Regions from separate parts of the Paenibacillus glycanilyticus genome, predicted to be linked through region 2. Evidence: riboswitches for the same ligand, from Rfam matches in the RefSeq annotation. Region 2 holds a riboswitch; the other holds the start of a gene.
What was found. Region 2 has a riboswitch for cyclic di-AMP ahead of ACR9FF_RS00145 (3D domain-containing protein). Riboswitches for the same ligand answer to the same signal wherever they lie in the genome.

Region 1 (14,786 bases), 1.6 Mb from region 2:
GTAGAAAAAGGCATTGGCGACGTATTGCTTGCTTGGGAGAATGAAGCTTACCTGTCCGTGAAAGAGCTTGGTCCGGATAAATTCGATATCGTATATCCTTCGCTCAGCATTAAAGCGGAGCCTCCCGTTGCCGTCGTTGACAAAGTGGTAGACAAACGCGGCACGCGTGACGTAGCTACGGCTTACCTGCAATACCTGTACTCCGACGAAGGCCAAGAAATTGCGGCGCAAAACTACTACCGTCCAATCAACGAAACGGTTGCAGCGAAATACAAAGACCAATTCAAAGATCTTGAACTGATTACCATCGATGACTTCGGCGGCTGGAAGACGGCTCAAGAGAAACACTTTAACGATGGCGGCATCTTCGACAAGATTTACACGCCAGGCTCGAAATAATGATGGTGACCACAGATGAACGGAGCTGACTTCACATGAAAGGTTCCAAAAGGAAGTCCAAAAACGTATTGCCGGGCTTTGGCTTGTCGATGGGCTTCACGATCGCTTACCTCAGCTTGATCGTTCTTATCCCTCTCGCCGGTGTGTTTGTGAAAACAACCGGCCTGAGCTGGAACGAATTCTGGGCGATTATTACGAATCCAAGGGTAATCGCTTCTTATCGGATCAGCTTTACGACATCGTTTTTCGCCGCGCTGACCAATCTTGTATTCGGGCTGCTAGTAGCCTGGGTACTTGTCCGATACCGGTTCCCGGGTAAAAAGATTATCGACAGCCTCGTCGATTTGCCGTTCGCTCTTCCGACGGCGGTAGCAGGCATTTCGTTGACTGCGATTTATGCCCCAAATGGCTGGGTAGGCTCGATTCTCGCGCCGCTGGGGATAAAGGTTGCTTATACGCAGCTTGGCATTACGATTGCACTCATTTTTATCGGAATTCCTTTTGTGGTCCGTACCGTGCAGCCTGTCTTGCAGGACTTCGAAAAAGAAACCGAAGAAGCGGCGGTTATGCTTGGCGCATACCGGCTGCGCACGTTCTGGAAGGTTATCCTGCCGGAGCTGATGCCGGCGCTATTAACCGGGTTCGCGCTGGCCTTCGCTCGGGGAATCGGGGAATATGGCTCCGTCGTGTTTATCTCGGGCAATATGCCGATGAGGACGGAAATCGCTCCTCTCCTTATTATGTCGAAGCTGGAACAATTCGATTACGAAGGCGCAACGGCGATTGCGCTGGTTATGCTTATTGTCTCCTTCCTGCTGCTGCTGCTTATCAACTTTATGCAATGGCGGATTAACCGCCGTACGATAGCGGACTAAGGGGAGGAAAAACAATGGCTGGAGCAGTTACCGCGCATTTGTCTCAAGAAGCGTCCAAAAGACCGAAGCATATTACCGAATCGGCTGGCGTAAAATGGACTTTAATCAGTATCGCCATGTTATTTCTAGGGCTGGCCGTAGCGATGCCTCTTATCTCGGTGTTTGTCGAAGCCTTCAAAAAGGGCTTTGATGTGTACAAAGCGGCAATCACCGACCCGGATGCTTTATCCGCATTGCGATTAACTTTATTGGTTGCTCTGATTGCCGTACCGCTAAACGCTGTGTTTGGGATAGCGGCTGCATGGGCGATCAGCAAGTTCCGCTTCAAAGGCAAGAACCTTCTTATTACGTTAATCGATCTACCGTTTGCGGTATCACCTGTCATTTCAGGAATGATTTATATTTTACTGTTTGGTGCGCAGGGCTTTCTTGGTCCTTGGCTCGACGAGCATGATATTAAGATCGTTTTTGCTCTTCCGGGCATTGTACTGGCTACCATTTTCGTTACCGTTCCGTTCGTAGCCCGCGAGTTAATTCCGCTCATGCAGGCGCAAGGCGTACAGGAAGAGGAAGCGGCTGCAAGCCTTGGGGCAAAAGGCTTGCAGATCTTCTGGCGCATCACGCTTCCGAATATCAAGTGGGGCTTGCTGTACGGCATTATTCTCTCGAACGCCCGGGCGATGGGGGAGTTTGGCGCCGTATCCGTCGTATCCGGCCATATTCGGGGGGAGACAAATACGCTGCCGCTCCATATTGAAATTCTGTATAACGAATACCGGTTCTCGGCTTCCTTTGCCGTAGCTTCCCTGCTTGTTATGCTGGCCGTTCTGACTCTGCTCGTGAAAGCCTTGTTCGAATGGAAAACGAATCAAAACGCATCGCGCGAAAAGGTTGATTAAAATTTTTTTAAACCTAATACCGAGTAAATCGGTTGATTATGGAGGGGTTAATAATGGCAAAACCGTTGGAAGTAGATCAATTGTGGTTGGACCGTATTCTTGAGCAAGTTAATGGGCTGCAGTATGGTTCTGTCAATATTACCGTACATGATGGACGTATTGTTCAAATCGACCGTACCGAACGTACACGTTACGATCAACCTTCCCATAAGCAGGCGCAGCCGGAGCAAAAGGCAGCTAACGGCGATAACCTTCGCGCCGTTGCCCAATGATAATAAAGCGAAAAAAGCTCCGTACCGGATATCCGGTACGGAGCTTTTCTTGTTTGTGGTTACGAAATGACGAATTTAATGATGACGGCTGCAGCAAAAATGACGGTCATAAAGCCCAGCATTCCGCCAAAGCCTGTCATAACGTCCATCAAGTCGTGGCGCGGTTCTTCATTCACATGTTCGCGCGGATCACGTACATTTTCCATTAGTGGATTACGCCTCCCTTGAAGACCATTCAAGCTTATAATAGTATACCCAACTTTACGAATAATTGTAAAGCAATTCATTGACAATTATAAAGCGAAACATGCGTTCGATATGCTAATATAAAGGAATAGATAAACAGCGCGAAGCTTATGCTTACGAAGTAAGAATTACCACAAAATCGCCGATTCTCGGCCAATAGTATGGTAATTCTGAGTTTACGCTTACGAAGTAAGAATTACCACAATTGCCGATTCTCGGCCAATAGTATGGTAATTCTTTTTAGGAGGGACAAAATGGATCAGCAACAACAAAATACACCCGCCAGCAGGGCGGAAGCCGAAGAGCTAATCCGCAACAAATTAGCGCTGCTTCCAGACCAGCCCGGCTGTTATTTAATGAAGAACGGGGAAGGCACCATTATATATGTAGGCAAAGCGAAGGTGTTGAAAAATCGCGTCCGCTCCTACTTCAACGGAAGCCATAACGGAAAAACGCAGCGGCTCGTATCGGAAATCCGCGACTTTGACTATATTATTACCTCGAGCAATATGGAAGCACTCATTCTCGAATGCAATCTGATCAAGCAATATCATCCAAGATACAATGTTCTTCTGAAGGACGACAAAACTTTTCCGTATATTAAGATTACGAACGAAAAACACCCGCGCCTTGAGGTTACGCGGCGTGTCGTGAAGGATAAAGGCAAATATTTCGGACCGTACCCGAATGCCTTCGCGGCTCAGCAAACCAAGAAGCTGCTGGACCGGCTTTATCCGCTGCGCAAATGCGGAACGCTGCCTGATAAAGTATGCTTGTACTATCATATCGGCCAATGTATTGCCCCTTGCGAGTACGATGTGGAGCAGGGCCAATACGATGCGATGATTCAGGAAATTACCAAGTTCCTTAACGGCGGCCATGATGCCGTAAAAGCGGAAATTCAGCGTAAAATGGAAGCTGCCGCCGAAGAGCTTAATTTCGAGCGTGCCAAGGAATACCGCGATCAGATCATCAGCATCGATGCGGTTATCGAGAAGCAGAAGATTACGATGAATGATGCCCTAGACCGCGACATCTTCGGCTACGCGGTAGAGAAGGGCTGGATGTGCGTGCAGATTCTGTACATGCGCCAGGGAAAAATGATTGAACGGCGCGGCACAACATTCCCTTATTATGGGGAAGAATACGATGACTTTATGACATTCGTTACCCAATATTACAGCGATAACCCGGCATTGCCGAAGCAGATTTTGCTGCCGCTCCCGGCCGATGAGGAAGAAGGGACGGCGGAGTCGTCCACGGCTGCCGATGAGTTCGCAACGATGCTGCATAACTGGCTGAAGGTGAAGGTGCTGATGCCGCAGCGCGGACGGAAAAGCGAAGCCGTATCCATGGCTATCGATAATGCCAAGATTGCGCTGGCGGATAAATTCCGCCTGATCGAGCGGGACGAAGAGAGAAGCGTCCGCGCTTCGGAAGGACTAGCCGAATGGCTTGGACTGCCCGAGGTCCGGCGAATCGAGGCGTTCGATAACTCGAATATCCAAGGCACAAATCCGGTCTCGGCGATGGTTGTCTTTACGGATGGCAAGCCGGACAGGAAAGAGTACCGCAAGTATAAGGTGAAAACCGTTGTTGGCGCGGATGATTACGAAACGATGCGCGAGGTTGTGCGGCGCCGTTACGAAAGAATGCTGAAGGAGCAGCAGACTCCTCCGGATTTAATCGTAGTCGACGGTGGCAAGGGACAAATCTCCGCAGCACTGGATATTTTGCAAAATGAGCTGGGGCTTTATATTCCGGTATGCGGACTTGTGAAGGATGCAAAGCATAAGACGGCCCAATTGATGACCGGTGATCCGCCGGAAGTCGTGCCGCTGCCCCGCGACAGCCAGGAATTTTATCTGCTGCAGCGGATTCAGGATGAAGTCCACCGGTTTGCGATTTCTTTCCACCGCGAACAGCGCGGCAAATCTATGATCGCTTCCCAGCTGGATGCGATTCCGGGAATCGGAGAGAAGCGCCGCAAGCTGCTGCTTAAGCATTTTGGCTCGATTAAGAAGATAAGGGAAGCTTCAATCGAGGACTTCAAGCCTCTGTCTATTGGCGAGAAGCTGGCTTCGCAAATTTTAGCTTCGTTAAATGAAGAAGAAAAGGAATGAGGCAACCTCATTCCTTTTTATATTACTTGCCTTTATTTTTTTATTTGCCTTTGCGACCGCCTGGTTTGCCGCTTTTATTGCCTTTGCTACCACCGGATTTGCCGCTTTTATTGCCTTTGCTGCCGCCTGATTTGCCGCTTTTATTGCCTTTGCTGCCGCCTGATTTGCCGCTTTTATTGCCTTTGCTACCACCGGATTTGCTGCTTTTATTGCCTTTGCTGCCGCCTGATTTGCCGCTTTTATTGCCTTTGCTGCCACCGGGTTTACCGCTTTTATTGCCTTTGCTGCCACCTGATTTTTTATTAGCTCCAGCTTTGTTAGCTCCTGCACTTCTGCCGCCGGGACTTTGATTGCCGCCAGGACTTTGATTGCCGCCGGGACTTTGATTGCCGCCAGGACTTTGATTGCCGCCAGGACTTTGGTTGCCGCCAGGACTTTGGTTGCCTCCGGGACTTTGGTTGCCGCCAGGACTTTGGTTGCCGCCGGGACTTTGGTTGCCTCCGGGACTTTGGTTGCCACCCGAGCTATGGTTTTTTGGCAATTCTATCACTCCTCATGAACGTAATACTAGATTATATGAAGGTTGCTAGAGTTGCTCTTGTACAGGAGTGGATAAACAAATGAAATAGTTTCTTGATTAATTTTCTTTACAAAGCGATGCTTGTAATTTTGTTCAACGGGACATAAACGAGGTAAGTCGTTTTGTAGTTGAAAGCAGAGAAAGTAGCATGCCCATTCTTAAAGCCAGCCCATTTCGCTTTATCCAGATCCTTTCCGTTATCCAGCGTAACGCGATGAATAACTTGTCCGAGCGACAGCTTGCTAAGGATGCCATAAGCATATTCAGCATAGCTTTTTCCGCTTGATTTTTCTTCCTTGTTGTACGGAATTACCGAATTGTCGCTATAGCCCGAAGATTTGTGCTCGTATTTGCGGCCATTTGATTTGTGTTCGCATTTGCAGCCATTTGATTTGTGTGAATAGCCGTCCGATTTTTTGCTGGAAGACTTGTGTTGGCAGCAGCAATTTTTCTTGCCGCCTGATTTGTTCTTTTTCCCGGACGATTTGTGATGGCCGCTTGACTTTTTGCATGACGACTGTTTCTCATAGCTTTTATTGCATGAGCTCTGTTTGCGGTCATAGCCGCTGATTCTTGCAATCAATCCTATCACACTCCATATGTTGGTTTAATAGATTATATTAAGTTGGACAGGATTTCTCTTGGACAAAGTGACCGTTTCTATTAAATGGGCGGTGTAGAGTGCCGTTATTGCGAAAAAAGGAATGTATCTTCGAAGAGATACATTCCTTTTTTTATAAGGAGTCCTTTCAGACCCGTATTGGAGTGCGCCGTTTATGCCAGGATTTGATAACCCAAGCGATAATAACAGGCAGAATAGCATAGATAAGGGCTGCGGTAATATTAACGCCTCCTCCAACGCTGACCAGCTCGAAGCTCATAATAAGGCTGTCCAGAATTGCGTGGGTGAACACGGCCGTTATAAAGCCATAGCGGAGGAAAATAAGACAAAATACCGTTCCCAGAATAACAAGCTCCACGATACGCGTATAGAACGGGAAGATCGGATAGCCGACATGTCCCAGCGCCCACATGATCGTGGGAATAAGCGTAGCGATAAACGTATTTTTGAACCATTTTTTGAATAAAGCAATGCCGAACAACCGGAATATCGCTTCTTCGGATATGGCAGCGCACCAGGCCATCATCGGCATAAGCCATAGCATATCCGTATTGTAAGGCGACTGCGTAGCATCGCTGGTTGCCCAGGAGCCTGCAAGAAACTTCATGGCGACCATAATGATCGCTTGCGCGCCAAGGATAATCGCTGCAAAAAGATAGGAGAGGCCAACGCTGCGCCATACATGCTCGCCATAGCCTCGCTCGCGGAATCCCGGCCATAAGGGGCGTTTTTGCGAGCGCCACATCCCGTCACCGGCGACTAAGGCGAAGTAAACGGCGAGGCCAACCGGAATGAGCAGCACGACCGTAATCAAAACGGTAGCCTTCATCTCGGCATCCGACCGGCTCTGCTCGCCAAAGGTTGCCATGATGCCATCAAGAACGTTCAGATTGTTATAGATGTAGAATACGATAAACACCAAGCTGATAAATATCCCGCGTTTAAAGGTCGTGTGTCCCCTGTAAAGAATCGCGTAAATAAGCGATAAAACGAGGGAGATGAAGCACATGTACGCCAGGCTGACAACAGACAGCGCGCTGCCCGTCTTTTTCTGGCCTTCCACGTAAGAGACGTAATCCGCCGGTGCTTGGAAAGCTGGCTTGTACCTGGTGATCACTGCTTTATCATCAACAAGACCTACTCCGATAATCAGCTCAAGTGAAGCGTCACCAAGCGTATAACCGGTAGGGTGAAGCACGGCGTCTCCTTGGTCATCGATGTACAGGCTGTCCAATTCTTCCGGCCGGAACCCTTTCGTTTCGGCAAAAGCCTTCGCTGACGTTTGAACCGATTGAGCATTGCCGGAAGATTGACCGCCAAGCCAATGCCAGCCTGTAATACTGCCGTTAGTCATATGGACGTAGACATAAGCTTTTGTGCCGTCCTCCAGATCCAGATTGACCTGGAACGTATCGGTCGGGAACTTGGCGTCATATTTATCTTCGAACTTGCCCAGCAGCTCTTCCTTGGAGAAATAACCGTTTGCCAGACTGTCGGTCTGATAAATCGTATGGGCGGTTACGGCTGCTTTGCCGAACTGTTCCCGGACGAACTTTTTCGCGGTCGACTCGGCTTCGCTTTTTGCAATAACCTTAGGAGTTGAGCTTGAGAACAGTTGGTCCCCGGCTGCAGGGCCGAACTGGGTAAAGATGAAAATAATTGCGCCTGCGACAGCAGCCCACAGGAATCTTTTCCAATCATGAGGAGCGATGGAAGGGATCATACAAAACCTCCATTTCGAATTCAGACGATGCTTCGCTACAGTAACAATACCATTATTAACCTCATTTATCCAATGCGGGCGAAAGTAGAGGATGCAAACGGAAAGCGGTGAAATAAGGACTTGCAGCCAGCAAGCAGCCAATTGTTCTGTAGGATTGCCCGTTTTTGAACGAATTCCGCTTAATTATCGCTTAGGCTCATTTTGATCGTTTCCGCAGTTTGGGCGTATAATCGTTACGTCATATTAATCGAATCGTATCAGCCGAATTTCGTTTTTGAAAACGGGGGAACCAAACCGCTGTCCGGAGCAATCCGCCAGCATGGGGTGAATTTCGAGCATTCCGCTTGAATAGGGCTGCCTTTCCAGGCCCGAATCCGTCAGCTAACCTCGTAGGCTGCGTGGAACAGGACTCATTTGCATGGGAGTTCCCGTGCTTTTTTTTATGCCCAAATGTTGAAAGATCTATTAAAAGGAGAGAAGAATGGCCAAATATCTCAATATCCTGAAATGGTCGCCGCCAAGGATTCTGGTCTTTGGTTTTGCCATGATTATCGTGATTGGAGCCGTGCTGCTGTCAATGCCCTTCTCCTCAAGCGATGGCTCGCGCCTGCCCTTTATCGATGCGTTGTTCACGGCAACCTCGGCGACCTGCGTGACCGGACTTGTTGTCGTCGATACGGGTACATACTTCTCTACCTTTGGCAAAATCATCATCCTCTCTCTTATCCAACTTGGCGGATTAGGCTTTATGACCATGGCCACGCTGATTGCGCTGGTGCTGCGCAAGAGGATTTCGCTTAAGGAACGGCTCATTCTGCAGGAAGCGATGAACCAGACGAGTATGGAGGGTATCGTCAGACTAATCCGCAGAGTGATCTTCTACTCTTTAACGATAGAGCTGGTTGGCGCTGTTCTGTTTGCCGTCCGATTCGCCTTTGACATGCCGTTTGGGAGAGCGGTATGGTTTGGGCTCTTTCATTCGATATCCTTCTTCAACAACGCAGGCTTTGATATCTTCGGCCATTTCCGCAGCTTAACGATGTACGTAGGGGACCCGCTCGTTAATATCGTGTCGATGCTGCTCATTATTTTTGGCGGATTAGGTTTTGTGGTAATGGCGGATTTGCTGGAGTTCCGGAAAAACAAAAGACTGTCGCTGCACAGCAAGGTTGTTCTCTCGACAACCGGCATCCTGATTGCCGCTGGCGCTGTTGTTATTTTCGTTTTCGAGTTTTCGAACAGCAATACGCTTGGTTCCCTCAATTGGGGCGAAAAGATTCTGGCTTCCTTCTTCCAGTCCGTTACGCCTAGAACGGCGGGGGCCAACACGCTGGATTATACCCAGCTTCGGCAGGCGACCGTCTTTTTCACCGTTATTCTGATGTTTATCGGCGCTTCGCCGGGCTCTACAGGCGGGGGAATCAAGACGACAACCTTTACCACGATGGTCGGGGCGGTTATCGCGATGATCCGCGGGCGGGAAGATATCGTTCTTTTCCATTACCGGCTTGGGAAGGACCGGATCTTCAAGGCGCTGACGATTACGATGCTGTCGCTCACGCTGGTCCTATTGGTAACGATGCTGCTGTCCACGACGGAAGACCAGCAGTTCCTGAAAATTTTATTCGAAACAACGTCGGCGTTTGGCACCGTTGGCCTAACGACGGGCATTACGCCTGAGCTGACGTTCTTCGGCAAAATAGTCATTGCGGTAACGATGTTCGCCGGACGGCTTGGTCCGCTGACGCTTGCTTACGCGCTAGGGCCAAAAACAGAGAAAGAGCTGTACCGGTATCCGGAAGGCAAAATTACGATTGGATAGGGGAATAGAGAGCAAGAATGAAGAACAATCAATTCGTGATCGTAGGCTTGGGGAGGTTCGGCTCCAGTCTTGGAAGAGAGCTTATTAAGCTGGGCTATGAGGTGCTTGGAATCGACCGGGATGAGGAAGCCGTTCAGGAGATGAGCAATGTGCTGACCTATACGGTGTCGGCGGATTGCACGGACGAAGAGACGCTGCGATCACTAGGCGTTCGTAATTTTGACTGCGGAGTCGTGGCGATTGGCGATGACATTCAGGCCAGCATACTGACGACTATATTATTGAAGGATTTGGGCGTGAAGCGGGTAGTAGCTAAAGCGATGAGCGAGCTGCACGGACGCGTGCTGGAGAAAATTGGCGTTGACCGCGTTATTTATCCGGAGCGGGATATGGGCATCCGGGTTGCCCATCAGCTTGTCTCCCCGAATCTGCTTGATTATATCGAGCTGTCGAAGGAGTATACCATTGCCGAGCTTTCGGTGCCGAAATGCCTGAACGGCAAGTCGCTTCAAGACATGAATTTGCGCGCCCGGTTCGGATGCAGCATCGTAGCCATTAACAAGCCTTCCGGTATTATAATTGCTCCTACGGCGACGGATGTGGTGACGGAAAAGGACGTTATGGTCGTGATCGGAACAAACGACCAGATTGAACAGTTTGAAGAAACCATAATCAGGTGATGATAAGGACAGTGGGCGCCGTTAGCGTTCATTGTCCTTTTGTTTGCTCGCTGCTGAGGTGGGGAATGGATGGGGCGGGATGGCTCGGCGGGACGGGGTATCTCTTCCGGCCGCTGTTGTCATTCCTTTGCTCTGAACAGGTTTACATAGGGGTAGCAAAGGAAGTGACAAAGGCGAACGCTGCGCTCCTCCAGAGATACCCCTTTCCCGCCTCGCGCCGCACCCATCCATTCCCCCTGCGAGGGAATGAAAAAGGACAGTGAAGCGCTAAAAAGCGCTACCACTGTCCTCCCTTGCGGGAGCGAGAAGAGCGGAGAGCTCAAAGGCTAACAGCATAAAGGCGAAAAGCATAAGAGCGAAAGACACAAGAGCGAAAGACACAAGAGCGAAACCTACTGACCTAACTCCGAGATCCAACGCCGGACCGCCGGATGAAGATCGGAAGGGTCATTGTGGATGAGACAAGTCGTTCGCTTGGTCTCTTCCAGCTCGCGGATGGGGACAACGACAAGCTCGTTGTCGGCGAGTAACTGCTTGCGCATATAGGAATGCGGGAGCAGGGTTGCCGCTCGGCACGTATGAAGAAGACGGACGATAGCCTCGAAGGAGTCGATCTCCATCCGGACATCCGGCTGAAGATGGTATTTGGCGAATACTTCGTCGGTCAGCTTGCGGTACCATGTGCCTTTGGAGAACAAAATCATGGGCAGCCCGTTTAAATCTTCTATTGAAAGAGGCTCCTCATGCGTTACGGTTACGCTGGTCGGGATAACGAGCAGCAGATGATCGTCAAACAGCGGCACGCAGTGAAGCTGGGAATCTTCAATCATGGAAGCAACGATGGCGATATCCGCTTTGTTGTCGCGGACAAGCGTGACAATCTCGTGGGTTTTGCCGGTTACGGCCTTGATATCGAATTCCGGATGACTGGCGTTTAACGTCTTTATGAAATCGGGTAATGTGGTTTGAAGCGTCGTTAAGCTTGCCCCAATTGTGATGGAGGTTCGTCCCGCAGCGGTGTACTCGGCAACGGAATCCATGTAACGACGGTGCAGCTTGCGGAGGTTCACGGCATACTCGTAAGTCAATTGACCGACGCGGGTCAGCTCAAGCCGCTTGCCAACGCGTTCGAACAGCTTGGCGCCTATCTCTTCTTCAAGCTTTGCTATTTTGCGGGACAAGGCCGGCTGGGATAAATTAAGCAGGCTAGCCGCTTTATTCATGCTGGAATGTTCCACGATGGCAGCAAACATATGAAATTCTTCGATCATTTTGGTCTCCCCGATCGCTTATGTGAATTGGTTATAATAAATTATAATAAATATGCAATTCCATTATAAGCTCAAAAGGAGTAGGATTAAAAGGGTGGCATACACGGAACGTTCACAATTTGAATAACGCCCAAGAAGTGAAGGTAAGCTTCTAATTTTAATCCTGGTACTTTGCGGGGACCCCATTGCAATAAAAGTCGGGAAATGAAACTTTCGCAAATGGTGTCGACTTTTGTTGACGGACTTAAAAGCCGGGGGTACAATGTAGAATGGTTTGTCAACAGCAAAAAATGTCATGGAGCGACCACAGTCTGGAAAGGAGAAGTATTAATGAAAGGAAATTCGTACTACTGGCGCAAGCTGCACTCTCTGCTTGGGGTGATTCCGCTGGGTGGATTTATCATCGTGCATGCCCTGGCCAATTTTCAGGCGTATGAGCGTGGGCCGGAAGGCTTCACCAGAGCGGTTAATTTTATTAACGGCCTGCCTATCGTAACGCTGCTCGAAATCTTCGGTATCTATCTGCCGATTTTGTTCCACGGTGTTTACGGTTTGTATATGGCTTATCAATCGAACCTCAACTCGGGACGTTTCAAATATGAGCGTAACTGGGCATTTACGTTGCAGCGTATTACAGGGGTAATCACGTTTATCTTTATTATCTGGCACGTGTTCGAGACTCGCGTGCAGGTAGCGCTTGGCAATGTAACGCATGAAGAGCTTGGCTCGACTATGCATAATATTGCAACCAGCCCTGCTTTGTTCATTCTGTACCTCATCGGTATTCTCGCTGCCGTATTCCACTTCAGCAACGGCCTCTGGGCGTTCCTGATCAGCTGGGGTATTACGGTATCTCCGAAAGCTCAACGGGTTTCGGCGAATATCTGCATGGTAATCTTTGTGCTTGTAGCTGCGCTGTTCATCCTGTCCCTCGTAGCGTTTATGGGCGACGAGTTCAAGGAAACGGCAAGTGCCGCATTGGCATTGACCAATATCGGTTAGTAGTATTTAGACAAGGAGCGAAACGTTATGGCTAAAAATAAAATTATCGTCGTTGGCGGCGGTCTTGCGGGCCTTATGGCAACCGTTAAAGCGGCGGAAGCGGGCGTGCATGTGGATCTGTTCTCCCTCGTGCCGGTGAAACGTTCCCATTCCGTTTGCGCGCAAGGCGGCATTAACGGCGCTGTAAATACAAAAGGTGAAGGCGACTCCCCTTGGGAGCATTTTGACGATACCGTATATGGCGGCGACTTCCTCGCGAATCAGCCTCCGGTAAAAGCAATGTGCGAAGCCGCACCTGGCATTATCCACTTGATGGACCGCATGGGCGTTATGTTCTCCCGTACGCCAGAGGGTCTGCTTGACTTCCGTCGTTTCGGCGGCACGCAATATCACCGTACGGCATTCGCGGGCGCAACAACCGGCCAACAGCTGCTGTACGCATTGGATGAGCAAGTTCGCCGCTGGGAAGCAGCCGGTCTCGTAACGAAATACGAGCATTGGGAATTCCTTGGCGCCGTACTGGACGACGAAGGCATCTGCCGCGGTGTTTCGGCACAAAGCCTGCGTACGATGGAAGTACATACTTTCGTCGGCGACGCCGTTATTCTCGCATCCGGCGGTCCTGGTATCATTTTCGGTAAAACAACGAACTCCGTTATCAATACAGGTACTGCCGCATCTGCTGTATACCAGCAAGGCGTACATTACGCAAACGGCGAATTTATCCAAATCCATCCAACGGCTATTCCCGGCGACGACAAGCTGCGCCTGATGTCCGAATCGGCACGCGGCGAAGGCGGCCGGATCTGGACGTACAAAGACGGTAAGCCTTGGTACTTCCTTGAAGAGAAATATCCGGCGTACGGCAACCTTGTTCCGCGCGATATCGCAACACGCGAAATTTTCAGCGTCTGCGTTGACGAGAAGCTTGGCATCAACGGCGAGAACATGGTTTACCTTGACCTGTCGCATAAAGATCCGAAGGAGCTTGACGTTAAGCTTGGCGGCATCATCGAGATTTACGAGAAGTTCATGGGCGACGACCCGCGTAAAATCCCAATGAAAATCTTCCCTGCGGTTCACTATTCGATGGGCGGCATGTGGGTTGACTACAACCAAATGACGAACATCCCTGGTCTGTTCGCGGCAGGCGAATGCGAATACCAATACCACGGCGCGAACCGTCTCGGCGCAAACTCGCTCCTGTCCGCTATCTTCGGCGGTATGGTTGCCGGTCCTAAAGCCGTTGAATACATCAAAGGCCTTAAGAAATCGTCCGAAGACGTTTCCTCTTCGGTATTCGACCGCGAGAAGAAACGCCACGAAGACAAGTACAACAAGATCCTCGGCATGAACGGTACCGAGAATGCTTACGTTATCCACAAAGAGCTTGGCGAGTGGATGACCAACAACATGACGGTTGTACGCTTCAATGACAAGCTGCAGCAAACGATCGATAAGATCAAAGAGCTGAAGCAGCGTTACCAAAACATCAACATCAACGACTCGCTCAAATGGAATAACTCCAGCGTAGCGTTCACGCGCCAGCTGTGGAATATGCTTGAGCTGTCCGAAGCGATGACTCTGGGTGCTTTGCTCCGTGACGAAAGCCGCGGCGCGCATTACAAGCCGGACTTCCCGGACCGTAATGACGAGGACTTCCTCAAAACAACAAAAGCAACCTGGACGCCTGAGGGTCCGCAAATCTCGTATGAGGATGTTGATACTTCCCTCATCAAACCGCGTAAACGCGACTATACAGCCAACAAGAAGAAAGGAGAATAACAATGGCTCAAACGACAGCAACGAAAACCGTAAAATTCGTTATTACCCGTCAAGACGGTCCGGACTCCGCACCTTATACCGAAGAGTTTGAGATTCCTTACCGCGCCAACATGAACGTCATCAGCGGCTTGATGGAAATTCAGCGTAATCCGAAAAAATCGGATGGCGGAAACACGGCTCCGGTATGCTGGGAATCCAACTGCCTTGAGGAAGTGTGTGGTGCCTGCTCGATGGTTATCAACGGCAAGCCTCGTCAGGCCTGCAGCGCGCTGATCGATAAGCTGGAGCAGCCGATTCGCCTCGAGCCGATGCGCACATTCCCTGTCGTGCGTGACCTTGTTATTAACCGCGAGCGCATGTTCAACGCGCTGAAACGGGTTAAAGCATGGATTCCGATCGACGGTACGTATGATCTGGGCCCTGGCCCTCGTCTGGCTGAAGAGAAGCGCCAATGGGCATACGAGCTGTCCAAGTGCATGACTTGCGG
Region 2 (14,786 bases):
CGCAGGTTCGCGTAAGGACCAACCGTGCTGTCCTTGCCCACAACCGAATCGGCAACCGTCGAATATTTTACGGCAGCGCCGTTTTGAATCTCGGAATCGGTGATATCGGCCTGAGGCCCGATTTCGCAATCCTCGCCGATAACCGTTTTGCCGCGCAGAACGGTGCCCGGATGTATAATCGTATCCGCTCCAATGCGCACATCGGCTTCAATGTACGTATTCGCGGGATCAATAATCGTTACACCTTCAATTAAATGCCTGCGGTTAATGCGCTCGCGCATGAATCGTTCGGCATCCGCCAGCGCTACGCGGTCGTTTACCCCAATCGCTTCCGCCAGGTCCGGCGTGCAATAAGCTTGAACCGTATCGCCGGCATTGCGGAAAATACCGATAACATCGGTCAAATAGTATTCGCCTTGCGCATTCTCGTTCTTCACTTCCGCCAGAGCCGCGAACAGCTTCTTGTTGTCGAAGCAATACGTACCCGTGTTGATTTCCTTCACGGCTGCTTCTTCGGCCGAGCAATCCTTCTGCTCGACAATGCGCTGGACGGCGCCGTCCGCTCCGCGAATAACGCGTCCGTAACCCGTCGGGTTATCGAAGGATGCGGTCAGAACCGTTGCTGCCGCGCCGGTGGATGTATGCAAGGCCAGCATCGATTGAATGGTCTCCGCCCGTACAAGCGGAGTATCGCCGCAAATGACGATCGTTGTGCCTTCCTCCGAACCGAGAAGCGCTTCTGCTTGGCGTACGGCATGGCCGGTGCCCAGCTGCTGCTCCTGCAGCACGTATTCCGCGCGGTCGCCGAGGTAGCCTTTTACCATTTCCGCCCCGTGACCAACGATAACTACCGTCCGCTCGCTCTTTGCTTCATTAACCGTATCGAGCACATGGCCAACCATCGGTTTGCCGCTCACTTGATGAAGAACCTTATATAGTTTCGATTTCATCCGCTTGCCTTGACCGGCAGCCAATACAATCGTCATTACCTTCAATTGAAATTCCTCCTACACTACCTATTTTGAATGTTGTTATTTATAAGTTTGGATGTCCTATGAATAAATTACGCAAAAGTACGCGTTCCGCCACCTTGTAAAAGACTATATCCCATTATACACAAAAAGAAAAGAGAGCCTCACGGCCCTCTTTTCTATTATCCCTTTGTTAAAACGGCGTCCGCCGTCCCGACAAAGGGACGCAATTCCGTTACTTAAAGGATAGGCTTAAGCTCCTTCTTCAATTGCCACTTCTTCCACTGCCGCACGCTCGTATTCAGCGAGTACAGCAGCTTGGATTTTCTCCCGGGTCGTCGAAGAGATTGGGTGAGCGATATCCCGGAATTCTCCATCTGGCGTACGTTTGCTAGGCATAGCCACAAACATGCCATTGTTACCATCGATGACGCGAATATCGTGAACAACGAATTCATTGTCAATGGTGATAGAAGCAATAGCTTTCATACGCCCTTCCGAATTTACACGGCGGAGTCTGACATCAGTAATTTGCACTTGTGTTCACCACCTTTGCCTATCTGAGACTTGGTGTATACTTCCACATTTTTGTGCTAATTCCTTCTGCTTTTTTGGAAAAAAATGCGATATTTAAAATATTTTTTTACAGATAATTTTTTTTCGTTTCTATTCGACAACAGTCGATGCAATGAGCTCGATTTCGACAAGCACATCCTTCGGAAGCCGCGCCACTTCAACCGCGGAGCGTGCTGGCTTATGGTCGCCGAAGTAGGAAGAATAGATGCCGTTAACAATTGCAAATTGATTCATGTCTTTCATAAATACTGTTGCTTTTACAACATTATTTAATGTTACTCCTGCTTCTTCTAATACTGCCTGTAAATTACGGAAAACCTGGTGCGTCTGTTCCTCGATTCCGCCCTCTACCAATTGGCCCGATGCGTCCAGCGGAATTTGACCGGAGGTGAACAGCAGATCCCCCACCTTAATAGCCTGCGAATACGGCCCGATTGCAGCCGGCGCTTTATCTGTAGCGATTACTTGCAGCTTTTTGTCTGTCATTGCGAATTCCCAACCTTTCTATTCATGTAATACACGCAAAGCGGCTGCGCCGCTTTGCTCTTTTATTTGAAATAGTTGCCCGGAATAACTTTTGTCTGCTTCGTCTTCAGATCAACGGCCGTCAAGGTCGCAAGCGATACGTAATCCTCGAGCAGGCGCTCTTCATGCTCCACTTCGCCCGATTCTACAAATACGCCAACGCCCGCTACGGTCGCCTTGAATTCGTAAAGCAAATCCATCATCCCTTGTATCGTACCTCCGGCTTTCATGAAATCATCAATAATAAGGACGCGGGACTGCTCCTTGAGGGCACGTCTGGCGAGGGACATCGTCTGGATCCGTTTGTTGGAGCCGGAAACGTAGTTGATGCTTACCGCCGAACCTTCCGTCACTTTATTATCTCGTCTTACAATCACAACCGGCAGATTGAGGCAAGCCGCCGTTGCGTAAGCAAGCGGAATTCCTTTGGTCTCAACCGTCATAATCACGTCAATATTTCGGTCAGCAAAAGCTGTCGCAAACATTCGTCCAACATCGGCCAGCAGCTCCGGTTGTCCCAGCATATCGGTCATATACAAATAACCGCCCGGAAGTACCCTCTCAGGTTGTTCCAGTTGGCGGCAAATGTTGTCCATAATCGATAAAGCCGTGGAAGTATGCATCTTAGGCGTGTATTTCACGCCCCCTGCAGCACCGGCAAGCGTATTTAATTCACCGAAGCCTTCCTCTTCGAAGACCTCTTTTATAATGGCCAAATCTTCACTGATGGAAGATTTCGCAGACTGATAGCGATCAGCAAATGCTGTGAGCGAAATTAACGTGTGGGGACGACTCAGCAAATATTGCGTCATCTCTACCAGTCTTGCGCTTCGCTTCAATTTTTTCAAAGCCATTCCCCCCACTAAATCCGAATAATATAAAGTCAATATAACATTTTTATACGGATTTAATCAAGAAAAACGTCAGCATTATGTCAGCATTCTTACCACGTAGACTTCCTTGCAGAATCCGCGAAGTCCATTATAGATACGTGGAAGCTTGGCTTCCTTCGAGACTAAACCAAACACCGTTGGTCCGCTACCCGACATGAGGACGCCATCGGCACCTAACTTTTGCATGCTTTCTTTCAGCTGCAGCACTTCCGGATATAAATCCAAGGTCACATTCTCGAGCACATTGCCGAGTCCGGCGCAGATATCCGTGAAGGACCCGCGTTCGATGGCCGATACCATCTCCTTCGTTGAAGGATGGTTCTTCAGCTCATTGGCACGCAGTTTTCCGTATACATCGGCCGTTGATACGTTAATAGGAGGCTTGGCCAATACGACCCAGCACTGCGGCGGATTGCTGATGCGCTCCAGCTTCTCCCCGCGTCCGCGCGCTATCGCGGTACCGCCCGTTACGCAGAACGGTACGTCGGAGCCAAGCTCAGCGCCGAGGCGGCAAAGCTCGTCCTCCGATATATTTAGCTGCCACAGGCGGTTCAGCCCGCGCAGTGCGGCGGCAGCGTCGCTGCTGCCCCCGGCCAACCCCGCGGCTACCGGTATCTTTTTATCCAGATGTATATATACGCCCTTACGGACGTCGTAACGCTCTTTGATCAGACGCGCAGCCTGGAAGGCCAGGTTCTTCTCGTCAAGCGGTATGTATCCAGCCTGGCTCGATATAATAATCGTATCCCTCGGCAGCTCCTCCAGCTCCAGACGGTCAGCCAGATCGACCATCGTCATGATCATCTCGACTTCATGGAATCCGTCCTCCCGCTTCCGCAGGACATCGAGCAGCAGGTTTATTTTCGCCGGAGCCTTTTCGTAAATTTTCATGGCAAGCTCTCCCGTTCGTTGTTAGCTAAGCAACATTATAACAAACGGGCACAAGAAAAGCTAAGAGGTCAACGCTGGCCTTAAACGCCCCGTTCTCTTAGCTTTTCTGACGGCTGTATTTCCAGTCTATTGCTGTCCGTGGTTTCTGGCTGCGGCCTGCTCCGCGAGCTGAATTGCCCGCTTTACCATGTTGCCGGCATCCTTTGTGCTAATACCGCCCCAGCCTTCTTGTTCCACCTTGTTGATGAAACCCAGATCCTTCGCCAGCTCGTATTTCAGTTGCTCGGACATGACACTTCTTCTGCGGCCCATGTTCCGTGCACCTCCTGTCCTTAGAAAGGTATGTGATTGCGGTTTAGTATGTGCCAAGCAGACGGTCGATTATGCAGCAGACTGAATTCAAGCATCCTCCGATATGAAAAAAAACGCGAATCCAATTGATCCGCGTTTAAGCATGCTGCATGCATCTATTGTTGAATATGGGTGATTCGGACTTGACCTTCGTCATTGCACACGGTCACTTCAACCGACTCTGTCAGTATATCCGCATAACTGTAGGAAACGCGCTTAAACGCGTGAGACTCCTGGTCCAGTTTGACAATGAAAACAGAAGGGTAGATTTCTTCTAACGTGCCGGTGCGTTCGATGGTCTTTCGCCGGCCACCGTTAGCTCGAAGACGGATTTTGGAGCCTACGTGAGCTTCCAAATTGCGTTTAATTTCCAATAGCGCGTTTTTTGCCATTGTCCACTACCACCTCTTTCCTTGTCCATTATAACCAGAAAGAGGAGGTTTGTCAAATGAAGCAAAATATTATATCAGCGTTTTTATTTTCTTGTCAACGGTTTTTTCGCCCATTTTTTCGAATTTGGTGCATATTCTCATAAAAAGTGTACATATTAAGACGTTATCTTCATGCTGGCCGTGGAATGGGTCACTTTTTTCGGCTTCGGCAGCCCCATCCGGTGCCTGCCCATCGTCTCAATACCGCCTACCCCGTCAATCCCGCTGATAGTCCCGTGAATCACGTCCGAGAGGTTGATTGACTCCCTGACAGACGTATAGCTTGCTTTAATTGCAATATATACAGGATCCAAGGCATGGATCAATATTCTTCCCGGGGAGCTTGCGAAGTTGGAGCCCGACTGCAGCAGCGCTTCGAAATGCGATTGGCATGCGCCGGCTACCACAACAAGCCCATCCATATTCTTTTCGTATTGGCGGGCAACGCGCACGGCATTTACGAAATGCTGCGAATTTTTATAGCTGCTCAGGCTATACAGATCTTCGCCCTCGCGGTTTTTGAGGACTCCGTCATGACCGGTGATCACAACGATATCCGGCTTTACCTGCGGCAGCAAACGATACAGCAGCTGTGCCATCTGCGATTCGTGAGCATGCACGCCATGCGCGGGCACCTTCATCGTTTGGTACAACTGCATGCTTTTCCGTAAGTAGTTGCCGTCTCCGTCCAAATGAAGCACTTTGCCCGGCAATTCGAAATAAGACTGGCTTTGCTGTTGCAAAGCAGCTCGGTCAGGGCTTGATAACACCGTAAGATGCGCCTTCTCCTGCCGCATCCGTTTAAGAGAGTCGTTCACTTTAATCTTCACTTGCTGCCGCGCGCTTGTCGCTTCCGGGTCACGAACAACCGACAAGTCGGGAATTGGCGCATCCGCAAGCAAACGGTAATCCGTGCCTTTCAATAACGCTTGATCGGATCGCATCTCTTCAACTCGGAACAGCACGTCACCGCCATAGGAATTGCGGACGACCAGGTCCCCTTGCTTCATGGGTAAATCACCTCTTCGTCTATCGTATGGGTGGAGGGGACGGAATGTGCGGAGAAAATTGTGCGATTGCTTAGGGGACGGGCTCCGGCTGCCGCTTTGAGGGACGGGGTAACTCCCAACGGCCGCTGTTGCCTGTACATTGCTTGAACTATGCCACATGGGTGGCAATGTACAGGCAAAGGCGGACGCTCCGCTCCTTATGGGAGTTACCCCTTACCCTCTTGCGGGTAGCCTGCGCCTCCCAATTGCCTCCCCACATTCCTTATGGGAGGCCGAGGCTGCCCGCGCTGCTGCACCTGGCGCGGCGATATGGCGGGCGGGCAGCGGCGTTGCCTGCCCGATGTTGCGTTGCCTACACACTCGAGGCCAACTTTTGCCTGCTGGCAACGAGTGCCTTACAAGCGTGACCCACCTTTGCTCCACGTAGCGTAGTGGCGTAGCAATGCCTGCCTGCGACAGAGCCCCAGGCGGAGAATAACCATTAACGGCATCAGAGCTGCATCTGGGGGCCGTTAGCAAATCACGCATATAAGGATGATTATATTGCTCTGAATCACTCTTTGCCGCCTTTGCGCCTCACTAGATGCACATCGCCCACCGCCATAATTAGTCCGTCAACAGGTTGGGAATTGCAAGATCTCACCGAAGAGTAGTTACTGTTCCCCTGGAGCAACGATTTGCGTTATTCCTTAAATTAAACTGTCTCTCCCCATTCCCTCACTTGCGTATTGCCCGGGTAATGGTGGAGCGACGGTGAGGCCGTGTAAGTCGGTTTTTCATGCTACAGGATCTTTAAGCAGTGTGCTTAGTATTCTTTGTGGGCTGTAAGAGGAAATTTTCGTGTTGCTGGGGTTCTGGAGGGCAAATGAAGCGAAGATAATTCGTGTAAGTCGGTTTTTTCGTGTTGCTGAGGCCATAGTGGATGGAGCAAACGACAGTAGAGCCGCGAAAGTCGTTTTTTCCGCGTTACAGGAGCATCTGGTAGCTGACAGATCTCAGTGGGATACTCTGAACGGATGAGCGGGCTGTTTGGGGGCCACAATGCCCCCGTACAGGCCCGAGGACCCGCACGGCGCTTCGCAGCCGTGCCAAGGCTCTCCCCGCCCGCCACTCCGGCGGCGGGCAAGGCCACAACAAACCGGCGGCGCTAACCGCTCGCCGCCGGCTCAAACAAGGCTCGGCTGCTAACAGCAGGCCGAGCTAACCCCGCCAGCCCGCCGCCAGGAAGGCGCGGCTGATGCGGGCGAACTCGTCGAGGGACAAGGTCTCTCCTCGACGGCCAGGATCAATCTCGCAGCCGATAAGCAGCTGCGTCATTTCCTCGCGGCGTTCCTTGCCCACGAACGCCGTCAGATTGTTCGCCAGCGTTTTGCGGCGCTGGGCGAAGCTCGCCTGGACGATGCGGAAGAAATGCGCCTCGTCCTCCACATCGACCGGCGGCTTCTCGCGCACCGCCAGCTTGATGACAGCCGAGTCTACATTCGGCTGTGGAATAAATACCGTATGCGGCACGATGCAGACAAGCTGCGGCTCGCAGTAATACTGCACGGCTACGCTCAAGCTGCCGTATTCCTTGCCGCCCGGCTTCGCCGCCATCCGCTCCGCGACTTCCTTCTGAATCATGACGACGATGTTCTCGAGCGGCAGACGCTCTTCCAGCAGCTTCATCAGAATCGGAGTCGTCACATAATACGGCAGGTTCGCCACGACGCTTACGCCAGTCACGTCAGCGAAACGCTCCTCGAACAGCTTTTTCAGATCCAGCTTAAGCACGTCGCCATGCACGACCTTCACATGCTCCTCGCCCGCCAGAATGTCACCCAGTATCGGAATAAGCCGGTTGTCGATCTCAATAGCCGTTACCGTGCCCGCTGCCGCAGCCAGATGCTGCGTGAGCGCGCCGATGCCCGGTCCGATCTCAAGAGCGCCCTTCGTCTTGTCGAGTCCGGCCGCGTTTACGATCTTGTGCAAAATATTTTGATCAATCAGGAAGTTCTGGCCCAAGCTCTTCTTAAACGAGAAGCCATACTTCGCGATAATTTCCTTCGTGCGTTTCGGCGTTGCTACTTCAATCGCCTTCATATCGTTTCCGCTCATACCGTTCACTCCTGTCCCTGTTCCATCGTACGCAGAGCCTCCGCGAATTCTTCGCGGGAGATCCGGAAGCTTGTACACCGTTTGAAAAACTGCTTGCCGTTCGCATATCCGATCCCAAGCAGCTTGCCCATCCGAAGACGGCGGTTTGCCGCGTCCGGATGGACGATAAGACCCGCTTCCATCAGATCCTCCCAGGTAATGTCCCCTTCTCCCGCCGCCATCTCCGTCCGCAGCTCGGAGAGCGCCTGACGAATCGCTTCGGGGCTTGCGTTCTCGATTCCGATATCGCCTTTGTACATGGCCTTCTCCTGCGGCAGAAAAGCATGCTTGCAGCCCGGCACGCGCCGCGCGACAATTTTGCGAATTCTCTCGCCCGCATGATCGGGGTCCGTAAATATAATAACGCCTCTGCGTTCCATCGCCAGCTCGATCCGGCGAAGCACTTCCTCGCCAACCGCAGAACCGTTCGTTTCGATCGTATCCGCCTCAACGGCCCGCTTCACGGCTACCGTATCGTCTTTGCCTTCCACCACAATAATTTCCTTAATCACAAGCGAACATTCCTTTCCAAAGCAGCAACTTTCGCTCTTCTTTCACCGTCAATGATTATGCAGCCTGCTTAGCATCTCCATACACACAAAAAGAAGAGGCAGCGCCTCTTCTTATAATGGCATATTTAACAATGAAATACGATAGCGTGAAGCCATTAGCTTGCGGTTGGCTTGGTTGGTCCAAGCACGTATACGGTATACCCTTTTTTCCGGCCGAACTTATTGGCATAGCTTGTGCTGTCAAAGTAAACGTCGATCTTGTTGCCATTGATGGCGCTGCCCGTATCCTCCGCTCTGCGGAAGCCAATGCCTTCGATGTACACCCACCAGCCAATTGGAATAACATCCGGATCCACCGCGATCGTACGGCCTTCCTTCACCTTCGCGCCGGAAGCCGTAATGCCGTATCCCGGATGACTCTCATCCTTGCCCGTAGAAGCTACGCCTGCCGAATAGGCGGTTAAAGTGACATTCTTGAGAATCTTCTTTGCCTTAAACGTTACGCCGCTCTTTGTATAGGAGCCCGTGCTCGCAGCCGAGAGCGTATGTACGTCCTTCTTCGATCCGACCGCTACGACCTGACTGACCGTATGCTTCTGAACGACCTTGTCGACCAGCTTGGAGGAGACAAGAACACCGTTCTCGTACTTTTTCTCCACGCGCTCGATAACGACGCCATTCTTGCCGGATTGCACCAGCTTCTCCTTCCCTTTCTCGAGGGTAGGATCTTGTTTCTTTACGATCGAGAACGGCAAAGTCCGTTCATTCTCTGCTACCTTGGTATCGATGCGGGTAACGGTCACCGTCATTGCCTTCGAAATCTGAGTATCGAGAGACGGGATAACTTTATCTTGATCGCGGACAGGAATATTTAATTTCCCGATCGCCGCCTGTACTGTTTTCTCTGTCGTGTACACCGTCGATGTTTTGCCATCTGCTTTTACGGTAACCGGAACCGCGTACTTGATTTCGATGCGGTCTCCGTCTTTGATGGACGCATTCAGAGGATGAGATACCTCGTCATAGGGTCCAACCGTTATAGCTTGTTCATCCAGTAGGCGTTGCAGGACCCATTGTTTTGTCTTAACAACAGTTTCTTGTCCGTTCACTACTACGGATACGCTCTTATCAGCCGATCCGTACAACAACACCAAAAACATGAAAGTCATAGCGATTGAGATAATTGCACTCAGAACAATTAAACGCAAGTTTTCATGCTTCCATCGCAATGCGAAAGTCATGCTGGATGATCGCTTCCCATGGGTCTCCTTAGCCTGGATCATTCCCACTTCTATCGGTCCTCCTTCATAGCCCCGCCGCCAAACTGTTACGCATGATACTATTGACGCGACTATTAAGTATATTGGCGTGACAAGCACGCTCCAGTGTTACGGCCTCCCACCTCCAAGATTTACCCTGTAAAGACTATTTCCGAATAGCGAAAATCGAAAATAAAAAGAAGCCTTCGACAGAGGATCTGATCGTGGCTTCCTGGGTAATCAAACATTCAGGAAAAGGTGAATACACGAGGTTGATCGCTCTCTATAATCGCTTACGAGGTTAGCTGACGGGTTCGGGCGAGAGAGCTGCCCTATCCGCGGAACGAATGCTCATGGCAATCGCCGCAAAATTCACCCCTGAAGAATTCATACGCCACGCGATGCTTCAAGACGTCTTAACTACGCATCCGCTGTCGTTGGTTCCCCCGCTCTCCGGCTTTCGGAGATTAAGCGCAAACTGGAAATCCAATACAAAAGTTAAAGCTCTGAGAAAAATCATACATTCCTGACCACAGAATTGTAAAGATGCGTTAAAAGACGATTTTAACGAAATTTTAGGATTCTGAAGGCAAATATCGGCGATTCCAACAAGTAAAAAGAGTTTTATCGCCGCTATAGTCCTTATTTCAGCGGTTTTAATCCGTTTTTAAACAATACCAAAACATTTTTTACCGTTTGCGCTTGTAATAACTGCGATTTCCTCCTTGGATTTTCCTGTTATTTCCGCTGCTGCCTCTGCGACCAGGGACACATACGAGCTCTCATTTCTCTTCCCTCTAAATGGATGTGGAGACAAATATGGGGAGTCCGTTTCGATAAGAAGACGGTCAAGCGGAACGTTCGCAAGCACCTCTTTTGGCACCCTTGCATTTTTGAAAGTGACCGGTCCGCCGAACGAAATATAGAAGTTCATATCGAGGCACATTTTTGCCGTTTCCCAGCTGCCGGAGTAGCAGTGCATAACCCCTCCGACTTCAGACGCTTTCTCTTCCCTCAGAATACGGACAATGTCCTCATGCGCATCCCGGTTATGGATGACAATCGGCTTACCCAGCTTCCTGGCTAGGCGAATTTGATCCCGGAATACCCGGTGCTGCACATCCTTCGGAGAGGTATCCCAGTGGTAATCAAGACCGATTTCCCCTATGGCTACAACCTTCGGATGGGCGCAAAGCTGCTCGATCCATTCCAGATCCCCCGGCTCCATGAAAACGCTGTCCACCGGATGCCAGCCAACTGCTGCATAAATAAAATCGTATTTTTCCGCAAGCTCCATCGTCGTTGGAATTGTTTCGCGGTTGAAACCGATATTGATCATTAAATCGACACCGGCAGCACGCGCTCTTTCGATAACTTCGGCACGGTCGTTGTCGAATTGCGGAGAGTCCAGGTGGGTATGCGTGTCGAATAAAGATATCATCTTAGCTGCAAGCTCCTTCTATATATAGAGTTAAATTTTGAATAATTCCCGGACAGCCGGGCTTAACCGGTCAGCAGCGGCGAGCAGGGGCTCGATCGGGTAATAGATATGATACTGGCCTTGATGCAGTCCGCTGATGGATCGTACAATGTCGGATTTCACCGATATTTCGCTTAAGGTGTTATCTTCGTTAAGCAGCAAAATCGGCGCTTTATCCTCTTTCCCGCCTTTTTTCGCATCGGGGCGATAAATGTCGTAAGGCTGGTCAAACGGGAAATCGATTTCCATATGGTAGTCCGGGTTAAGACCGATCGCGATGAACTCCAGAGCCGCTTCTTCCAATAAAGAATCCCCCGGATCATCAAGCGTAATGTATTTGTAGAGCTGGCGATTGAGGAACCGGTCGCACAACCCGGCGAGCAATGCATCCTTCTCTTCGGTCCATAACGAGAAAATCGTCTGCATGTAGGCCTCGTCCAGCTTCAAATAATCCGGCACCGTAATGCTGCCGTCAAGCAGCTTGTTAATGGGTCCCGGCATCCACGAAAAGGTATAGCCGCTGTCGTACAGCTCCTTGGCCCGGCGGGTGATCTGCCTTAGTATAATCTCCGAGCTCCGGGTAACCGGATGGAAATAAATTTGCCAATACATCTGGTAACGGGACATTAAGTAATGCTCAATGGCATGCATCCCGCTTTCCTTTACGACAATCTTGCCCTGAACGGGACGCAGGACGCGCAAAATCCGCTCCAGGTCGAAGTTGCCGTAGTTGACTCCCGTAAAATAAGCATCGCGCAGCAGATAGTCCATCCGGTCCGCATCCATCTGGCTGGAAATCAGGCTTACAACGATCGGGTTCGGGTACGTCTTGCTGATTACCGAGGCTACCTTCTCCGGGAAATCCTCCGATACGCGGCGCAGCACGCGGTTAACTTCCGTATCCTCCAGCAAAATCGCACAGGTCCATTGCTCATGATGAGTGTCGAATACCTGCTCCAGCGAATGAGAAAAAGGCCCATGGCCAACGTCGTGCAGAAGAGCGGCGCAGAGAGCCAGCAGTCTTTCCTCCGCCGGCCAGCCCGGATACTCGTTACGCTCGAATTGAGAGATGATTTTCCTCGTTATTTCATAAACCCCTAAGGAGTGGGAGAAGCGGCTGTGTTCTGCGCCATGAAACGTCAAATAAGAGGTCCCAAGCTGGCGAATTCGTCTAAGCCTCTGAAACTCCTTCGTGTTGATCAAATCCCACACCGTCTGATCCTGCACGTAAATATATTTGTGCACCGGATCCTTAAAAACCTTCTCTTCGGTCAGCTGCTGATTCACTCGCCCTTTCAACCCCTTTGTTCATGGTTTCGACACAAAACTCTGGTAGAATGTCGAATACTGTCGTAATATAGTTTCCAAATTGTCGAAGCTGTTGTATTCTATAGTAAGATTAATATGACCTTGCTATAGAGTCAAATTCCCGTAAATATAGGTCTAGTAAGCTCTATTAAAGACTTTCTCGGTTGACTATTATGGGAATCGTTGGTATTATAGTAGCCATAAAAAGAAAAACTATGTCGAATAGTGACGAAATGTAATTTCCTGAGAGGAGAAACAAAATCATGATGAAATCTACTGGTATTGTACGTAAAGTCGACGAATTGGGTCGTGTTGTTATTCCAATCGAATTGCGCCGTACCCTTGGTATTGGCGAGAAAGATGCTCTGGAGATCTATGTAGACGGCGAGCGTATTATGCTTAAGAAATACGAGCCTGCATGTATCTTCTGCGGCAATGCGGAAAACGTATCCTACTTCAAAGGCAAAATTGTTTGCCATATTTGTTTATCTGAGATGCCTTCTCCTGTGACAAAATAAGAAATATAGGTTATAATAGAAATACACCAACTTGTTAATTCTAACCTTTTTATACTCCTTGATGCCTTCCTGTGCTAGAACCCGGCCAGGAAGGTCTTTTTTTGCCCAAATAACGCAGTAATCTAGCGATTAACTGCGTTATAGACTTCCCTCTTCGGCAGGCCACGGTCTTGGGCCGCTTTTTTAATGGCTTCTTTGCGGTCGATGCCTTCATTCTCGTAATGGGCGACATGCTCTTCAAGCCCAAGTGTTGTCCACCAAATCTCTCCGTTATCTCCCGCATCCCCCGATCCTGCAGCTGCCCCTTCAATAATAAGGCAGTATTCTCCCAGGGGAGGATTCTCCTCAAGAAAAGCAAGACATTCGGATATGCTTCCGCGCGCAGCCTCTTCATGGCGCTTAGTAAGCTCCCTAACCATCGCAATCCGCCGATCGCCCCAGTGTTCCAGCATAGCGTCCAGCGTCTTCTTCAGGCGATGGGGAGATTCATACATCATAAGCGTCCCTTCTTGACGGGATAGACGGGTCAGCCATTCGGCAAGCGGCTTTTTATCCCTTGGGGGAAATCCCGTGAACATGAACCTGTCGGTCGGGAGTCCCGATATGATCAGCGCCGATAAGGCCGCATTCGCTCCCGGTATAGGTACTACCTTTATACCCGCTTCCACGGCATCTTTAACAAGGTCAGCCCCTGGATCACTAACGGCAGGCAAGCCTGCATCGCTGACAAGCGCAATAGACTGTCCTTCTATCAATAGACGGATAAGCTCGCTTCCGCTAGCCTGCTTATTATGCTCATGATAGCTGACCAATCTGGTGGCTATCTCGAAATGCGTAAGCAGCTTGCGTGTCTGCCTTGTATCTTCAGCCGCAATAAGCTGCACTTCTTTTAAAGTCCGGATTGCCCGGTAAGTCATATCCTCCAGATTGCCAATCGGAGTACCTACCAAATATAGGATACCATAATCGCTATCCGCTTGATCTTTAAAGCTTTTTTGAATTTGTATCATTGCCTTGCTCCCTCCCGTCCGTAATATTGTTTATTCGTATACAAAGACCGGCGGCAGCAGCCTAAGCTCCGGCTTGCCGTCGCGTATCGCCTCTATTAATACCATATTGGCCTCCCCTTGCGCATTGGGATGGATGAACTGCACGCGCTTGGGTTCAAGACGGTATTTCCGCATCGTCTCCATAATATCGATAAACCGCGAAGGACGGTGAACCATAGCCACCTTTCCTCCCGAATGGACAAGCCTTGCGCAGGCATGAACGACATCATCCAGCGTGCAATGTATTTCATGACGGGCGATTGCGTAATGATCATTCTCGTTGGAGTCGCCTGCTTTTACCGCCATGTATGGAGGATTGACCGTTACGGCGTCATAAATACCATTGCCGGCTTCTTTCATGAATATTTTCAGATCCGCCTCTATAATAGAGACCTGCTCCGACAGGTTATTCATCGCTACGCTGCGCCTTGCCATGTCCGCTAGTCTTGGCTGAATCTCAACCGCATCGATCCGCGCATCGGTCCTGGTCGTCAGCAGCATCGGGATTACCCCGTTTCCCGTGCAGAGATCAAGAATTCGTCCGCGCTTCGGAATGGTAGCGAACTTCGATAGCAGCACCGCATCCAGGGAGAAGCTGAATACTTCCCGGCTTTGGATGATATGGAGACCCGTCTCCGTCATCAAATCATCAATTCGTTCATTTGGTTCCAGTCTTACTTCCCGCACCTTTGTCCTAACTCCCCTGACATAAAGATACCGCCCTTCATAGACAAGGACGGTATACTTGCAATGTTCTATTATTTATTAAGGAAGGATAAGCAGAACAAGCAATCTCCTTCTGTCCTCAAATGCCCGTAATATACGTTGCAGATGTGGAATCCTTCGTGATACAGCCTAGCCAAATTATCATGCGCC

Region 1: another riboswitch for cyclic di-AMP. It lies ahead of ACR9FF_RS23465 (TrkH family potassium uptake protein); the one in region 2 lies ahead of ACR9FF_RS00145 (3D domain-containing protein).

What each region holds. Positions count from the first base shown of each region.
Region 1 covers NZ_CP195155.1:5,209,052-5,223,837, reverse strand. Annotated here, with positions in the region: gene ACR9FF_RS23510 (sulfate ABC transporter substrate-binding protein) at 1-399, shown strand, start outside; gene cysT (sulfate ABC transporter permease subunit CysT) at 435-1,274, shown strand; gene cysW (sulfate ABC transporter permease subunit CysW) at 1,289-2,173, shown strand; gene ACR9FF_RS23495 (YezD family protein) at 2,227-2,445, shown strand; gene ACR9FF_RS23490 (hypothetical protein) at 2,505-2,651, opposite strand; gene uvrC (excinuclease ABC subunit UvrC) at 2,946-4,814, shown strand; gene ACR9FF_RS23480 (hypothetical protein) at 4,791-5,333, opposite strand; gene ACR9FF_RS23475 (hypothetical protein) at 5,462-5,977, opposite strand; gene ACR9FF_RS23470 (CPBP family intramembrane glutamic endopeptidase) at 6,144-7,739, opposite strand; cyclic di-AMP (ydaO/yuaA leader) riboswitch at 7,989-8,150, shown strand; gene ACR9FF_RS23465 (TrkH family potassium uptake protein) at 8,221-9,561, shown strand; gene ACR9FF_RS23460 (potassium channel family protein) at 9,579-10,241, shown strand; gene ACR9FF_RS23455 (LysR family transcriptional regulator) at 10,634-11,512, opposite strand; gene ACR9FF_RS23450 (succinate dehydrogenase cytochrome b558 subunit) at 11,843-12,514, shown strand; gene sdhA (succinate dehydrogenase flavoprotein subunit) at 12,542-14,299, shown strand; gene sdhB (succinate dehydrogenase iron-sulfur subunit) at 14,302-14,786, shown strand, end outside.
Region 2 covers NZ_CP195155.1:22,875-37,660, reverse strand. Annotated here, with positions in the region: gene glmU (bifunctional UDP-N-acetylglucosamine diphosphorylase/glucosamine-1-phosphate N-acetyltransferase GlmU) at 1-995, opposite strand, end outside; gene spoVG (septation regulator SpoVG) at 1,224-1,508, opposite strand; gene ACR9FF_RS00185 (RidA family protein) at 1,638-2,033, opposite strand; gene purR (pur operon repressor) at 2,096-2,920, opposite strand; gene ispE (4-(cytidine 5'-diphospho)-2-C-methyl-D-erythritol kinase) at 3,002-3,856, opposite strand; gene ACR9FF_RS00170 (small, acid-soluble spore protein, alpha/beta type) at 3,983-4,168, opposite strand; gene veg (biofilm formation stimulator Veg) at 4,324-4,599, opposite strand; gene yabG (sporulation peptidase YabG) at 4,755-5,648, opposite strand; gene rsmA (16S rRNA (adenine(1518)-N(6)/adenine(1519)-N(6))-dimethyltransferase RsmA) at 6,849-7,745, opposite strand; gene rnmV (ribonuclease M5) at 7,751-8,296, opposite strand; gene ACR9FF_RS00145 (3D domain-containing protein) at 8,452-9,585, opposite strand; cyclic di-AMP (ydaO/yuaA leader) riboswitch at 9,830-10,039, opposite strand; gene ACR9FF_RS00140 (TatD family hydrolase) at 10,223-10,996, opposite strand; gene ACR9FF_RS00135 (HD domain-containing protein) at 11,027-12,322, opposite strand; gene ACR9FF_RS00130 (AbrB/MazE/SpoVT family DNA-binding domain-containing protein) at 12,607-12,861, shown strand; gene rsmI (16S rRNA (cytidine(1402)-2'-O)-methyltransferase) at 12,984-13,871, opposite strand; gene ACR9FF_RS00120 (tRNA1(Val) (adenine(37)-N6)-methyltransferase) at 13,902-14,552, opposite strand; gene ACR9FF_RS00115 (initiation-control protein YabA) at 14,669-14,786, opposite strand, start outside.